One region of the Catenuloplanes niger genome, then DNA from elsewhere that is predicted to be linked to it. Evidence: riboswitches for the same ligand, from Rfam matches in the RefSeq annotation. Region 1 holds a riboswitch; each other region holds the start of a gene.
The links. A riboswitch is a leader RNA that binds a small molecule or an ion and turns the genes downstream of it on or off. The one in region 1 is predicted to bind cobalamin.
Positions count from the first base shown of each region.

Region 2: it holds a riboswitch for cobalamin, as region 1 does, so the genes downstream of both, J2S44_RS40405 (ribonucleoside-diphosphate reductase subunit alpha) here and J2S44_RS28905 (CbtB domain-containing protein) in region 1, are expected to answer to the same signal.
Region 3: it holds a riboswitch for cobalamin, as region 1 does, so the genes downstream of both, cobN (cobaltochelatase subunit CobN) here and J2S44_RS28905 (CbtB domain-containing protein) in region 1, are expected to answer to the same signal.

Region 1 covers NZ_JAVDYC010000001.1:6,493,189-6,498,400, forward strand. Annotated here, with positions in the region: partial or broken gene J2S44_RS28890 (LLM class flavin-dependent oxidoreductase) at 1-172, shown strand, start outside; gene J2S44_RS28895 (sensor histidine kinase) at 203-2,296, opposite strand; gene J2S44_RS28900 (CbtA family protein) at 3,300-4,052, opposite strand; gene J2S44_RS28905 (CbtB domain-containing protein) at 4,052-4,261, opposite strand; cobalamin riboswitch at 4,295-4,470, opposite strand; gene trmB (tRNA (guanosine(46)-N7)-methyltransferase TrmB) at 4,577-5,212, opposite strand, start outside.
Region 2 covers NZ_JAVDYC010000001.1:9,206,154-9,211,365, reverse strand. Annotated here, with positions in the region: gene J2S44_RS40420 (hypothetical protein) at 1-24, shown strand, start outside; gene J2S44_RS40415 (acyl-CoA thioesterase) at 147-653, opposite strand; gene J2S44_RS40410 (ribonucleotide-diphosphate reductase subunit beta) at 726-1,721, opposite strand; gene J2S44_RS40405 (ribonucleoside-diphosphate reductase subunit alpha) at 1,756-4,158, opposite strand; cobalamin riboswitch at 4,309-4,527, opposite strand; gene J2S44_RS40400 (hypothetical protein) at 4,643-4,891, shown strand; gene J2S44_RS40395 (DEAD/DEAH box helicase) at 4,881-5,212, opposite strand, start outside.
Region 3 covers NZ_JAVDYC010000001.1:7,409,902-7,415,113, reverse strand. Annotated here, with positions in the region: gene J2S44_RS32390 (precorrin-2 C(20)-methyltransferase) at 1-122, opposite strand, end outside; gene J2S44_RS32385 (precorrin-8X methylmutase) at 122-754, opposite strand; gene J2S44_RS32380 (ferredoxin-like domain-containing protein) at 751-2,667, opposite strand; cobalamin riboswitch at 3,317-3,443, shown strand; gene cobN (cobaltochelatase subunit CobN) at 3,500-5,212, shown strand, end outside.

The DNA of each region.
Region 1 (5,212 bases):
GAGCGAGTTCATCCTCTCCGGCTACCCGCACCTGGAGGAGGCGTACTGGTTCGGCGAGGGCGTGCTGCCGATCCTCCGCGAGCGCGGCCTGTGGCAGCACCCGGCCGGCGAGCCGGCACTGCGCGACACGGTGATCGTCCCGTTCACCCCCGAACCGGTCCGGTCCAGCTAGGACTGCTGCCGGCGGGCCGCCCAGGACCGGTCAGTCCGAGCTGTTCATCGGCAGGCGGATCTGGAAGGCGGTGCCGGAGTCCGGGTTGAGCAGCGCGATCGTGCCGTGGTGGCGTTCGATGATGGCGCGGCTGATCGCCAGGCCGAGACCGCTGCCCGGGATCGCCCGGTCCCGCGTGCGGGAACTGCGGTAGAAGCGGGAGAACAGGCGGTCGCGCTCGTCCGGCGGGATGCCGATGCCACGGTCCGCCACGACCAGCTCGGCCGCGTAGTCGCCGTCCGCGGTGAGCGTCACCGTGACCTCGCCACCGTCCGGGCTGTACTTGATCGCGTTGCCGATCAGGTTGTCCAGCACCCGGCGCAACCGCAGCCGGTCGCCGGGCAGCACCAGCTCGGCGGGCGTGTCCACGCGCACCGTGACGGAGTCGCCGGTCAGTGAGGAGCGGGCCGCGTCGGCCGCCTCGCGTACCACCTCGGCCAGGTCGCACGGGGTGAGCTGCACGGTGGCGTGGCCGGTGTCCAGCGCGGCCAGGTCCAGCAGGTCGTCGATGATGCCGCGGAGCAGCGTGGTGTTGCGGTCGATCACCTCGAGCAGCGCCGGGCCGTCCGCGGTCAGCTGCGCCGGCGTGGCCTCGCGGAGCAGGCTGGTGTACGCGCTGATCGAGGTCAGCGGCGTGCGCATCTCGTGGCCGATCAGCGCCAGGTACTCGTCCTTGCTGCGGGCCAGCTGCAGCTCCAGGTCCTCCGCACGGCGGCGTTCCAGGAACTGGCCGACGTGCGCGGCGATCCCGGCCAGCAGCGCGACCAGCGCGTCCTCCGGATCCTCGACGACCTCGGCGAAGAACGCGAGCACGCCGAGCGTGTCGTCACCGGACCGGACCGGGATGGCGAGCGCGGCGTGCAACTGCGACGTCTCGATCGTGTCCGCGGGCAGCAGCGCCTCGCCGTCCGCCAGGTCACGGATCCAGACCGGCTCGCCGGTCAGCCACGCCTTGCCGGAGATGCCCTGGCCGTACGCGAGCTGGTCCGGCACGTGCATCTCGGCCACGCTGCCCGGCGCGCTCCAGTGCGCGGCGGTCCGCAGCACGCCGCCCGGGCCGTCGACCAGCCACAGCTCCGCGTGCGCCCAGCCCAGCGTGCGGACCACGGCCTCCAGCACCCGTGGGCCGGCCTCCGTCGCGCTCGCGGCCTCGGCCAGCGCGGACGCGACCGCCAGCTCGCAGTCGCGGAACCGTTCGGTGCGCTTGAGCTCGGTGACGTCCTGCAGCGCGACCACGGCGCCGAGCCGCTCACCGGACGCGTCCGCGATCGGCTGACCGTCGACCAGCAACACCCGCGGACGCTGCATCGGCGAGTCCGCCAGCACCTCCAGCCCGTGCAGCTCCTCACCGGCGAACGCGCGGGACAGCGGGGTGTCCTCCGGCGCCATCGGCCGTCCGTCCGCGTGCCGGAGGCCGAAGTCGAGCGGGTGCCCGCCGGCCGCGAACGGCTCCGGCGTGCGCCCGGTGAACCGCAGCATCGGCGCGTTGATCAGCACCCGGCGGCCGTCCGCGTCGCAGGCGACCACGCCGTCGTGCAGGTTGTCCAGCACCGCGTCCAGGAAGCGCCGGTGCCGGTCGGCGTTCTCCAGCGCCTCCCGCTCCGCCACGAACGTGCCGCACACCTCGGCCGCGTGCCCGACCACGGACTGCTCCGCCACGGTCCAGTCCCGCGGCCGGTAGTCGACCACCGCGCAGACGCCGACCACCGCGCCGGTCCGGGACCGCACCGGATAGCCGAGGTAGGCCCGCGCGTCCGCCCGCCGCACCGGCGCGTCCGGCGGGACCCGCGCGTCGTCGAGCACGTCGTGCACGACCAGCGGGCAGCCGGAGTCCAGGATGACGCCGGCGAGCGTGGACGCGGCCGGGATCGCGCCCAGGTCGGCCCAGACGGCGGGCAGGTGGTAGCCGCCGCTCATCAGCATGCTGCGGCCCTCCAGCAGCTGGACCAGGCCGGTCGGCGCGCCGGTCGCACGCGCGGCCAGTTCCGCGAGCCGGTCCGCGGCGTCCTGCGAGAGCGAGCGGCGCGAGACGTGCACCCAGTCCGCGTCCGTGCCGGTCACGGCGGTGCTGCCCGTCGTCGCCACCGGCCGTTCCTCTCGTCGCGCCTGCTCCCCTCTGCCAGATTAAAGCGGCGAGCCACCTCAAAACCGGCAAATCACAGACCAGCGCGTACGACGCGCGCGCCCGTCACCCGATTCCGCTCACCTCGACGCCACCTCACGGCAGCACGCCCACCCACCACGCGAACCCGGCCACCACACGGCTCCGGCCGCCGGATGGGTCTGGCTGCCGGGTGGGTCCGGCCGTCGCGTGTGTCTGGCCGTCGCGTGGCTCTGGCCGCCTGCGGATTCGGCCGCTGCGCAGGACTGGGTAGATCATCAGGCCGCTGCAGATCCTGGCGATCACGGGCTCCGCCCGGAACCTGGCTGGCGCCCGGGGTCTGGCTGCCGCCCGGAACCTGGCTTCCCCCTGAATCTGGCTGCCGTCGGAGGAATGGCCGCGCGGAGATCGGCCGCTGCGTGGGGAACCCGAGGCCGCCGAGGGAAGTCGCGTGGAAACGTGCTGCCGCGTGGAAACCGGTGGCCGTCTGAGGAACGGCCGCTGCGCGGAGACCGGCCGCTGCCGAGGGAGCGTCGCGTGGAAACCTGCTGCCGCGTGGAAGCGGCTGCCGTCGGAGAACGACTGCTGCGCGGAGACCCGCCGCTGAGCGAAGACCGGCCGCTGCGTGGAAACCAGCTGCCGCGTGGAAACCCGAGGCCGCCGAGGAAGTCGCGTGGAAACCAGCTGCCGCGTGGAAACCCGAGGCCGCCGAGGAAGTCGCGTGGAAACCAGCTGCCGCGTGGAAACCGGTGGCCGTCGGAGGAACGGTCGCTGCGCGACGCCGGCGGCCGCCGAAGGGACGTCATGTGGAAACTTGCTGCCGCGTGGAAAGCGGCGGTCGTCGGAGGAACGGCTGCTTGCGCGGAGACATGCCGCCGCGTGGAAGCCTGCGGCCACCGAACAAACGCCGTCTGGGACCGGCTGCCGTCTGGGACCGGTTGCCGGCTGGGACCGGCTGCCGCCCGGAACCGGGCGGCAGCCGGTGGGTCATGCCGCGGTCGTGGCCTCCGCCGTGCGGGGCGCCGCCTTCGGGGGCCGTGGCGTGAGCAGCAGTCCCAGCGTGGCGCCCATCGTCGCCCACATCGCGGCCAGTTCGGCCAGTGACGCGACCCGGAAGTCCCAGATGAGCTGAGCCGGGACGTCCGCCGGGATATCGCCGCTGGCGGCCGGCCAGATCAGCATGATCGCCGCGTAGCCGGCCACGCCGGTGAGTACGCCGGCGGTCGCCGCGAGCGGTGTGGAGTGCCCGCGGGCCACGAGCACCTGCCGCACCAGCACGGCCAGCCAGGAGATCGCCGCCGCGGCCGCGATCAGCGACAGGTACTGCGCGGTGCGCGCGCCCACCGTGTCCGGGTTGCCGACCGCGGGTGGGTCGGCCGGGTATTTCAACGCCGGGACCAGCGCGAACGACACGAACCCGAGGAACGCCAGCAGCGTCGCCCGGCCGAAGTCGGTGCGCCCGGGCAGCCGGTGCCGCACCTGCGCGAACACCACGGCCAGCACCAGCGCGAGGCAGATCGCGACCGCGAGCGCGGCCACCATGCCGCCGACGACCTGCGTGGCCCGGCCGACGAGCTCCTCCGCCGCGGGCTCGCCCGCGGCGCGGGCCTCCTCCACGGCGAGCGCACGCTCGATGACCGGCTCGACGACGAAGAACGCGACCAGCGAGGCGGCGACGCCGGCCGCGACGCCCGCGAGGGCGCCGCGCCGGAGCACCCCGCCGAGGGTGACCGTGCCCATCAGTGACACGGGACGCCGAGCGCGTGCCGGCCGTCGTGGGTGAACTCGTGCAGGTACTCCGCGACCGCACCGGTCGTGACCAGCCCGTTCTCCTGGAGCAGCAGGTAGGACACGACGAGCGCGACGACGGCCAGCAGCCAGGCGAGCAGCGGCACCCGGATCGGAGCGACGGCCGGGTCGGCGGCCTGCGCGGGAACGTGGGACGGCATGATGAATGATCCTCTCGTCCATGCCTCGTGGCGATGTGATGCGTCGCCATGGCCGGTCTCCTGGCTCCCGGATCATCACGCCCGCCCCGGCCTTCCCAGAACCGTGAGGATCCGGTGGCGAGGGTGGAACGGGCACTACCCGGTCACAGTGGCGAGGACCGCGCCGGAATCACACCGGCTTCCCGAGCACCATGGCCCGGGCAGCGTACCGCCGCCCGAATTCCCCGGACAAGAGGCGATCATCGATGCGCGCCGGCCCCGGACATGAATCGAGGCGCCGGCCAGGTCGGCGGGACGACCTGGCCGGCGCCTCGATCACCGGGCCTGGACCTGCTCGCCCTCGATGGGGGAGCGGTGGAAGATCAGGTCGTAGATGCGGCGATGCGCGGTGATGCCGCGGCGCTCGAACTTCGTCATCGGGCGGTGGTCCGGCCGGGGCGCGAAGCGGTCGAACGCGTTGGTGAGGCCCGGCTCCGCGGTCAGCGTGTCGAGCATGGCCTCCGCGTACTCCGCCCAGTCGGTGGCGCAGTGCAGCGTGCCGCCCGGGCGCAGGCGCGAGCGGAGCAGGCCGACGTGTGCGGGCTGGATCAGCCGCCGCTTGTGGTGGCGCGCCTTCGGCCACGGGTCCGGGAAGAAGACGTGGATCGCGTCGAGCGAGGCGGGCGCGAGCTGGTGGCCGACCAGCGTGAGCGCGTCGCCGAGCGCGACCCGCACGTTCGTCAGGCCGCGGCGCTCGCTCATGCTCAGCAGGTTGCCGACGCCGGGCGTGTGCACCTCGACCGCCAGGTAGTCACGCTCCGGGTCGGCCGCGGCCATCGCCACGGTCGCCTCACCCATGCCGGACCCGATCTCCAGCACCGTGGGCGCCTCGCGGCCGAAGAGCGCGGCGAGGTCGAGCGGCAGCGCCGTGGCCGGGTCGAGCGGCACGTCGACGCCGTGGCTCTCCCACAG
Region 2 (5,212 bases), 2.7 Mb from region 1:
GAGCGCCCCGCCGCCGCTCCGTGACCACGGCGCCGCTCACGTAGCCACGGGCGCCGCCCATGTGACCACGGGCTCAGGCGACCACGGCGCCGTTCACGTCGCACCGGCGACGTGAACGGGCGCCGCGGGGTCGCGGGGGCGGTTCGCTAGCCGGCCGCGGCGGCCGCGAGTTCGTCGCGCAGGACCAGGCGGTGCTTGCGGCGGATCTCCGCGAGGTGGAACGCGTGCCGTTCCTCGTCCGTGGTCAGTTCCAGCGGCGGGACCGGGCGGGGCCTGCCCCGGTCGTCGACCGCGACCATGACCAGATGCGCGGTCGCGACCACGGTCGGCGGCACCGCGCGGTCCCAGCGGTCCGCGGTGCAGCGCACCGCGACCTCCATCGAACTGCGCCCGGCCCAGGTGATCCGCGCCCGCACGTGCACCACGTCGCCGACGCGCACGGCCTGCAGGAACGCGGTCTCGTCGATCGCGGCCGTGACCGCGGGGCCGTCGGAGTGGCGGGCCGCGACCACACCGGCCACGGAGTCGATCAGGTTGAGGATGCGCCCGCCGTGGACCGTACCCATCAGGTTGGTGTGGTGTTGGTCCATGATCTGCGAGAGCGTGAGCTCGGACGCGGACGGCGGTCGGCCGGCGAGGTCCGGGAGGGTCATCGAAGAGTCCGTTCCGTTGTGCAGACGTGCCACGTGCCCCTTGATCGTCTCAAAGGGCACGTGGCGGCCGCATCAGAAGTCGTCGTCGAACGCGACGGAGCCGGTCACGCCGACCTGGTACGCCGAGACCCGGCGTTCGAAGAAGTTGGACAGCTCCTGCACGTCCTGCAACTCCATGAACGCGAACGGGTTCGCCGACCCGTACATCGGCGCGATGCCGAGCAGCGCGAGCCGGCGGTCCGCGACGTGCTGCAGGTACTCCCGCATGTCGCCCGGTGACATGCCGGACACGCCCTGGTCGAGCAGGTCGGCCGCGAACTGCACCTCGCACTCGACCGCCTCGGCGAGCATGTCGCGCACCTGCCGCTCCATCTCCGCGTCGAACAGCTCCGGCTCCTCCGCGCGGACCGTGTCGACCACGTCGAACGCGAACGCCATGTGCATCGACTCGTCGCGGAACACCCAGTTGGTGCCGGACGCGAGGCCGTGCAGCAGACCGCGCGAGCGCAGGAAGTAGACGTACGCGAACGCGCCGTAGAAGAACAGGCCCTCGATGCAGGCGGCGAAGCAGATCAGGTTGAGCAGGAACTTCCGGCGGTCGTCCCGGGTGCGCAGCTCGCGCAGTTCGAAGACCGAGTCGATCCACCGGAAGCAGAACTCGGCCTTGCGGGCGATCGACGGGATGTTCTCCACCGCCGCGAACGCCGCGAACCGCTCCTTCTCGTCCGGCACGTAGGTGTCGAGCAGGTTCAGGTAGAACTGGACGTGCACGGCCTCCTCGAACAGCTGCCGGGACAGGTAGAGGCGGCCCTCCGGCGAGTTGACGTGCTGGTAGAGATTGAGCACCAGGTTGTTCGCCACGATGGTGTCACCGGTCGCGAAGAACGCGACGAGCCGCGACACCAGGTGCTGTTCCGCGGGCGACAGCTTCGCGAGGTCGGCGAGGTCGGAGTGGAGGTCGACCTCCTCGACCGTCCACGTGTTCTTGATGGCGTCCTTGAAGCGGTCGAAGAAGTGCGGGTACTTCATCGGCCGCAGGGTCAGGTCCATTCCAGGATCCAGGAGCATTCTGCAAGTCCTTCGGGGGTACGGCGGGCGGGCGCTACTGGCAGGCTTCGCAGGACTCGGGGTTCTCCAGCGAGCAGGCGAGCGCCTCCGGGTCGGCAACCGCGACGGCCGGCGCCGCGACGGCCGGCGCCGTGACCGCCGGCGCCGTGACCGCGACGGTCGCCTGCTGGATCCGCGTCGCCGGTCGCGAGCGCAGGTAGTAGCTGGTCTTCAGCCCGGACTTCCAGGCGTGGAGGTACATCGAGGAGAGCTTGCCGATCGTCGGCGCGCTCATGAACAGGTTCAGCGACTGCGACTGGTCGACGTACGGCGCACGGGCCGCGGCCAGGTCGATCAGCGCCCGCTGCGGCAGCTCCCACGCGGTCCGGAACAGCTCCCGCACGTCCGCGGGCAGCTCCGTGATGCCCTGCACCGAGCCCTCGGCGCGCTTGATCCGCTCCCGGATCGGCGCGGTCCACAGCCCGCGGGCCTTCAGTTCCCGTACCAGATAGGTGTTGATCTGAAGGAACTCACCGGACATCGTCTCGCGTTTGAACAGGTTGGACACCTGCGGCTCGATGCACTCGTAGGCGCCGGCGATCGACGCGATCGTGGCGGTCGGCGCGATCGCCACCAGCAGCGAGTTGCGCAGCCCGGTCGCGGCGACCCGGGCCCGGACGGCGGCCCAGCGCGCGGTCTGCACCGGCGTGGCGCCCCACAGGTCCGGGTGCAGATCGCCGCGGGCGGCCCGGGTCTCCGGGAACGCCGGATGCGCGCCGTGCTCCTCGGCCAGCCCGGCGGAGGTCTCCAGCGCGGTCAGCAGGATCTCCTCCTGCACCCGGGTGGACAGCTCCCGCGCCTCGGCCGAGTCGAACGGCAGCCGGAGCGTGAAGAACGCGTCCTGCAGACCCATCAGCCCGAGCCCGACCGGCCGCCAGCGCGGGTTCGACGCGGCCGCCTGCGCCGACGGGTAGTAGTTGATGTCGATGACCCGGTCCAGGAAGACGACCGCCGTCCGTACCGTGGCGCGCAGCCGTGCCCAGTCGACGCCGGCCGCGGTCACGTGCGCGCCCAGGTTGACCGAGCCCAGGTTGCAGACCGCGGTCTCGTCGTCGGAGTTCACCTCGAGGATCTCGGTGCACAGGTTGGACAGGTGGATGGTGTTGCCGGGCGCGCCGGTCTGGTTGGACAGCCGGTTGGCCGGGTCCTTGAACGTCATCCACCCGTTGCCGGTCTGCGCGAGCGTGCGCATCATCCGGCCGTACAGGTCACGGGCCCGGACGGTCCGGACCGCCTTCCTCTCCGCCGCGCGGTACGCCTCGTCGAACGCCGCGCCGTACAGGTCCGGCAGCTCGGGCGCGTCGGACGGGTCGATCAGCGACCAGTCCGCGTCCGCCTCGACCCGGCGCATGAACTCGTCCGGGATCCAGTTGGCCAGGTTCAGGTTGTGGGTGCGGCGGGACTCCTCGCCGGTGTTGTCCCGCAGCTCCAGGAACTCCTCCACGTCCGGGTGCCACGGCTCCAGGTAGACGCAGGCCGCGCCCTTGCGCCGGCCGCCCTGGTTGACCGCGGCCACGCCCGCGTCCAGCGTCTTCAAAAACGGCACGATCCCGTTCGACCGGCCGTTCGTGCCGCGGATCAGCGCGCCCCGGCCGCGTACCCGGGACCAGGAGATGCCGATCCCGCCGGAGAACTTCGACAGCTTCGCGACCTGGTGGTAGCGCTCGTAGATCGAGTCCAGTTCGTCGCGCGGCGAGTCGACCAGGAAGCACGACGACATCTGGGTGTGCCGGGTGCCGGAGTTGAACAGCGTCGGCGAGCTGGGCAGGTAGGCCAGGCCGGCCATCAGGCGGTAGAACCCGATCGCCTCGTCCACCGTCCGGGACAGGCCGCAGGCGACGCGCAGCAGCCAGTACTGCGGTGTCTCGACGACCCTGCGGGTGTGCGGGTGGCGCAGCAGGTAGCGGTCCGCGACCGTGCGCACCCCGAAGTACTCGAACCGCAGGTCGTTGGTCCTGTCGACGGCGGCGTCGAGCCGGTCCCGGTGCGCCGCCACGAACGCGGCGGTGGCGTCGCCGATCAGGCCCAGCGCGTGCCCCCGGCCGATCGACTCGGCGAACGTGCCGATGTCCTGCCCGGCGACCTCCTCCTCGACCGCCGTGATCAGCAGCCGGGCCGCGAGCCGGGAGTACTGCGGCTCCTCGCCGATCAGCTCCGCCGCGGTCCGGATCACGAGCTCGCCCAGCTCGTCCGTGGTCGCGCCGTCGTACAGGCCGCCGATCGTCCTGGTCGCCACGCGCAGCGGGTCGACCTCCCCCAGGTCCGCGACCCACCGCGCGACCGCCCGCACGATCCGGTCGGCGTCGACGGGTTCGAGCGCGCCGTCGCGCGTGCGTACCCGCGTCGGTGTTGGTGTTCGTGTGGTCCGCGCCGGTACCGCGGTCTCGGTGGCCGTCATCCTCATTCGCTCCTCGCGAGTCCGAATCCCTCGACAGGGTCCGGGGCCGCGCGGGCGCAGGCCACCACCGGGCACGCGTGGATCGCGGCCGCAGCGGCTGGTCGGCGTCGGCCGTCCCGCGCGGCCTCGGACCACCGCGCCTCCCCCGAGGGGCGACGCGGTGCGCTGGCAGGTCTTCGGACTCGCGGGCGTGACCGTGCCGGTCGCCTACCGGCCGTCGCTTCCCAGGCGCCTGTGACGACACCCAGTGCTTGTGACGGCTTTCGTTCCCACTCACCGCTGCGGGGCAGTCCCGGACTCACACCGGGTTCCCTCTTGCCTCGGACGCCACGTTTCCACGCCGCCCGAACCAGCTGCGTGCAACACCATATCTGGGTACGCGTCCCACGCAACCCACTAGATCTCGTGTCGGCGTGTCGGCAACAACACAGCCGATCACTCCGCGTCGACCGCCGTCCCCATCGCGGCGGCCGGAAGTGCTCTCATGAGCGACGGCCGGCACAGCGCGGCACCGGACAAGTTCGACGCGGTCCACCCGATGGCGGTGCGGGACGGGTTCATCGGCGTGACGCCGCCGTGGGTGGGGCGGCGGATGCGCTGCGGGCGGGCCGGGTTCGAGGTGATGTCCGTCGAGACGACGGACATCACCTCCGCGATCCGGGGCCGGCTCCGGCGGCCGATCGCGTCGCTCGAGCCGGCCTGGCGGCTGGACATGCCGATGGTCAGCGGGTGAAGCGCTCCCGGCGCACGGACGGGCGGCGGCCGCGGATGAAGCTGTGCTGCAGCGCGTCGATGATCATCTCGGCGGCCGACTCCGGCACCTCGACCAGGGAGAACCGGTCGGTGATCTGGATGGCGCCGATCTCGCGGGAGCTGATGCCGGACTCGCCGGCGATCGCGCCGACCAGGTCCTGCGGGCGCAGCCCGGCGCGCCGGCCGAGGCCGACGAACAGCCGGGTCACGCCGGCGTCCGACGAGGAGTCGCGCGCGGGCCGGCCGCCCTCCCGGCCGCCCGGCTGACCGTCGCGGTCCCGGCCGTGACCGCCGGTGCGGC
Region 3 (5,212 bases), 920 kb from region 1:
CGCCCGTGCCGGGCACTGTGGAAGGCGATCACGTCGGCCGCCCCGATCAGGCGCGCGGCCTTGACGGTCACCAACTCCGGATCGCCCGGTCCGAGCCCGACACCGTAGAGCCGGCCGCTCATTACTCCTCCTCGCTGGCGATGGCGTTGAGCGCCGCCGCGGTCATCGCGCTGCCGCCGCGGCGGCCGTGCACCACCAGAAACTCACAACCCGCCGGGTGTACGGCGAGCGCCTCCTTCGACTCGGCCGCGCCGATGAAGCCGACCGGGATGCCGATGATCGCGGCCGGCCGGGGCGCGCCCGCGTCCAGCATCTCCAACAGCCGGAACAGCGCGGTCGGCGCGTTGCCGATCGCGACCACGGCACCGTCGAGCCGGTCCCGCCACAGTTCCAGCGCGGCCGCGGACCGCGTGGTGTCCAGCTCCTTCGCCAGCGCCGGTACGCGCGGGTCGCGCAGCGTGCAGATCACCTCGTTGTCCGCGGGCAGCCGCGTCCGGGTGACGCCGGCCGCGACCATGTTCGCGTCGCAGAGGATCGGCGCGCCCGTGCGCAGCGCTCCGGCGGCCCGGACCACCACGTCCCGGGAGTACCCGATGTCGTCCACCAGGTCCGTCATCCCGCAGGAGTGGATCATCCGGACCGCGACGCGCGCGACGTCGGCCGGCAGCCCGTCCAGCCGCGCCTCGGCCCGGATCGTGGCGAACGAGCGGCGATAGATCTCCGCACCGTCCCGGACATAGTCATAATCGGTCACGCGCCGGTCTCCTGTGCGGTGTTCGTGCTGCTGGTACGGGCGGCCGCGACAGCCTCCGCGAGCCGGCCCGGATCGATGAGCGCCACCGCGGGCGGGCGGCCGGGCGCGTCGACGCGGTAGCCGCCCGGCTCCGCCAGGACCCGCACGTGCGGCGTGGCGGGATGCCCGCAACCGCGCTCACAGCCGACCCAGTGAACCGGCAGCGGCCGCGGCGCGGCGGGCAGCGCACCCGGCTCCACCGACGGCAGGTCCGATGTGGCCGGTGCACTGGGCGACAGATCCGCCGCGGACGCGGACACGCCCCCGGCGGCCCGCGGCCGATTCGGCGCGGCGGCAGGCGTCTCCGCGGCGACGCGCGGCAGGCTTGGCGTGCCCGCAGGCATGTCCGCGACGGCCCGCGGCGAGCTCGGCGTGGCCGCAGGCATCTCCGCGGCGTCGCGCAGCGGGTACGGCGTGGCCGCGGGCATGTCCGCGGCGGCCCGCGGCGAGTTCGGCGTGGCCGCAGGCGTCTCCGCGGTGGCTTGCGGCGGGTTCGGTGCTGCCGGGCGCGGGCTCAGCGTGACCGCGGTGGCGTCCGCGCGCACGTCGGCGCGGGACTTGGCGCAGCCGGGGCGGCCGGCGCAGGCGGTGATGCCGTACCAGGGCGACTGCCTGTCGACGCCGAGGCCGGCGGCGGCCAGGACGGCCAGGCCGGAGTCGTCCGGCAGGCCGGGGATGACGACGCCGCGCCACGGCGTGCAGCGCAGTTCGCCCGCGCCCCGGTCCGCGACGTCGGCGAGCAGGTCGAGCTGGGTGGCGGAGATCCGGCCGAGCGGGACGAGCACCGCCAGCGCGGTGGCGCCGCGTCGGGTGCGCACGCCGACGGGCGGGTCGGGTGGCGACCAGGCGGGGGTGACCGGCGCGGCGGTGGCGCCGAGGCGAGCGGCGACGCGGTCCGCTCCCTGATCAATCTCGGACATTCGCCAGCCCGCAGATCCCTGCGCCGCCCGCTCCGCGACGAACGCCTCCGCCGCCGCGACCATGACCCCGGCCGCCCGCACCGCAGCTTCCGGACCGATCCCGGCGGCCGCCGCGCCCCGCGCGGAGCCGGCCGTATCGCGGCCGGCGCCCGGCACGTCGTGCACGGAGGCCGCCGCGCCGTGCACGGGAGCCGCCGCGCCGTGCACGGGAGCCGCCGCGGCGTGCACGGGAGCCGCCGCGGCGTGCACGGGAGCCGCCGCGGCGTGCGCGGAGGCCGCTGCGCTACGCGTGGAACCCGCGGCAGCGTGCGCGGGAGCCGCGTGGGCAGCGGTCGGCGTGTCGGGGTGGTGGGTGGGGACGCGGATTCCGTAGTCGCGGCCGTCGAGGAGCAGCGCGAGATCGGTGGTGCCGGTGGCGGCGAGGCAGAGGTCGGCACCGAGGGCGGCGGTGTCGCCGCGGCCGTCGTCGAGGGCGAAGAGGAAGCGGCCGGAGAGCGTGGCCAGCGTGGGGGCGGCGAGGAGGGCGGCGTCGAGCGCGTCGATCAGCGGACGCACGTCGATCAGGGTGGCGTCGTCGAGGCCGCTGAGCGGCGAGGCGACGATGTTGCGGGCGCGCTCGTGGGTGGCGGAGGGCAGCAGGCCGGCGTCGGCCAGCCGGACGCCGAGCTCGGCCTCGGCGCCGGGCGGGAGCGCGCGGAGCTGGAGATTGCCGCGTGAGGTCTGGTCGAGGTGGCCGTCGCCGAGGTCGCGGGCGGCGCGCGCCAGCACCCGGGCCTGGTCCGCGGTGAGCACGCCGCCGGGGATCCGCACCCTGGCCAGGCCACCGTCCGCGGCCGCGTGGACCTGCAGCGCGGTCGGGCAGGCGTCCGGGCCGGTACGCACCACGCCGCCGGGCACCGCGGCCGGCGCCGCCGGTGGCACGGTCCGGTGATCGGAAGCGGGAAGCGGGGACATGCGGCGGATACTACGGGTTGTCGCGGAGGCCGTTTCACCTTCGGCCGCCACAGCCCGACGTGCGTCACAACCGCATACACCGCACGCCGCCGATCCACACCGCTGCCGTAGGCGCGCGAACCGGCGGGATACAGGCGGAAATGCCGGGCGCCGAGCGCCCACACTCGAATTCCGCACGCCGGACGGCGCGATCGGGCGTCTCACACCCGATATTTCGGTATCCGGCCGTCTCGGCTCCCGCGGCGGCACGCACCCTGATTCGCGGAAGGCCGACCGGAGGCAAGGGCAGCATCACCACGCGGCCCTGGCGGCCCTGGCGGCCCTGGCGGCCCTCGCGGCCCTCGCGGCCCTCGCGGCCCTGGCGGCCCTCGCGGCGGGCCGCGGTGTCGTCGCGCGACGCCGGGCAGGCGCCCGCCGGGTGAACGCCCCGCCCGGCGGATGTCGCCCCGTCCGCCTCGCGAGACCCTGACGTCGGGAGCTCGGTGACGCGACGCCTTCGGCGCGGAGTGCCCGATGGGGACGGGTGCGGCCACCGTCGCGCGGCTCCGCGGCCCGGTGCCGAGGGCGAGCAAGATCACTGAGGGTGGCTTGACGGGTGGGTGGCGGGGTCGGGAGAGTGGGAGGGCTGCACAAGCGCGCGGCGACGGTGGAGGAAGTCCGGTGTGAGTCCGGCGCGGTCCCGCCACTGTCACCGGGGAGCGGACCCCAGCGAGACCACTGCCGAACCGTTCGGCGGGAAGGTTGGGGCGAGCATCGATCCGGGAGCCAGGAGACTCCGGTCGCCGCGACAACCGTCACGATCTGGGGCGCGGACCCCAGGGAGGAGCCCGCGGTGGCCCGCGTCCTGTTGCTGTCGACGTCCGACACCGACCTGCTCAGTGCCCGTGCCAGTGGCGCGGACTTCCGGCTGGCGAACCCGGCCCGGACCGCCGTGGAAGATCTTGACGGTCTGCTCGACGGCACGGAGCTGGTGGTGGTCCGGATCCTGGGCGGCTACCGGGCGTGGGAGGACGGGCTGGACGCGCTGCGGGCGCAGGCCCGCCCGGTCGTGGTGCTGGGTGGCGAGCAGGCGCCGGACGCGGAGCTGATGCGGCGGTCGACGGTCCCGCCGAACCTGGCGGCCGAGGCGCACATGTACCTGGCGCACGGCGGCCCGGCGAACCTGGCGGAGCTGCACCACTTCCTCAGCGACACGATCCTGCTGACCGGGCACGGGTTCGCGGCGCCGCAGCCGGCCCCGGCCTGGGGGCGCCTGGAGCGCCCGGCGACGGCGAACGAGAACGCGCCGAAGATCGCGATCCTGTACTACCGGGCGCACCACATGGCCGGGAACACCGGGTTCGTGCACGCGCTGGCGGACGCGGTCGAGGAGGCCGGCGGCGAGGCCCTGCCGATCTTCTGCGCGTCGCTGCGCAACCCCGGCGACGACCTGCTGGAGGCGCTGGGCCGGGCGGACGCGCTGATCGTGACCGTGCTGGCCGCGGGTGGTGCCGGCGGCGTGGTGCCGGCGGCCGCGCAGGCCGGCGGCGAGGACGACGCCTGGGACGTGGGCGCGCTGGCCGCGCTGGACGTGCCGATCCTGCAGGGGCTGTGCCTGACCAGCGACCGGGCCACCTGGGACGGCAACGACGACGGGCTGTCGCCGCTGGACGCGGCCACCCAGGTCGCGGTGCCGGAGTTCGACGGGCGGATCATCACGGTGCCGTTCTCGTTCAAGGAGACCGACGCCGACGGGCTGACCGTCTACGTGGCGGATCCGGAGCGGGCGCGGCGGGTCGCGGGCATCGCGTTCGGGCACGCGCGGCTGCGGCACGTCCCGCCGGCCGAGCGGCGGATCGTGCTGATGCTGTCGGCGTACCCGACCAAGCACTCCCGGATCGGCAACGCGGTCGGCCTGGACACCCCCGCGTCCGCCGTGCGGCTGCTGCGGGCGATGACCGAGCGCGGGTACGACGTGGGCGACTTCCCCGGCGTCGCGGCACAGGACGGCGACGCGCTGATGCACGCGCTGATCGCGGCCGGCGGCCAGGACCCGAACTGGCTGACCGAGGAGCAGCTGGAGGGCAACCCGGTGCGGATCCCGGCCGCGGAGTACCGCGCCTGGTTCGCCACGCTGCCCGAGGAGCTGCGTCAGGTCACCGAGCAGCACTGGGGTCCGGCGCCGGGTGAGCTCTACGTCGACCGCTCGCAGGACCCGGACGGCGAGATCGTGCTGGCCGCGCTGCGCGGCACCAACGTCGTGGTGATGGTGCAGCCGCCGCGCGGGTTCGGCGAGAACCCGGTCGCCATCTACCACGACCCGGACCTGCCGGCGAGCCACCACTACCTGGCGGCCTACCGCTGGCTGGCGGCGAACTTCGGCGCGCACGCGGTCGTGCACATCGGCAAGCACGGCAACCTGGAGTGGCTGCCCGGCAAGACCGTCGGCCTGTCCGCCGCGTGCGGGCCGGACGCGGCGCTCGGCAACCTGCCGCTGATCTACCCGTTCCTGGTCAACGACCCCGGGGAGGGTACGCAGGCGAAGCGCCGTGCGCACGCCACGCTC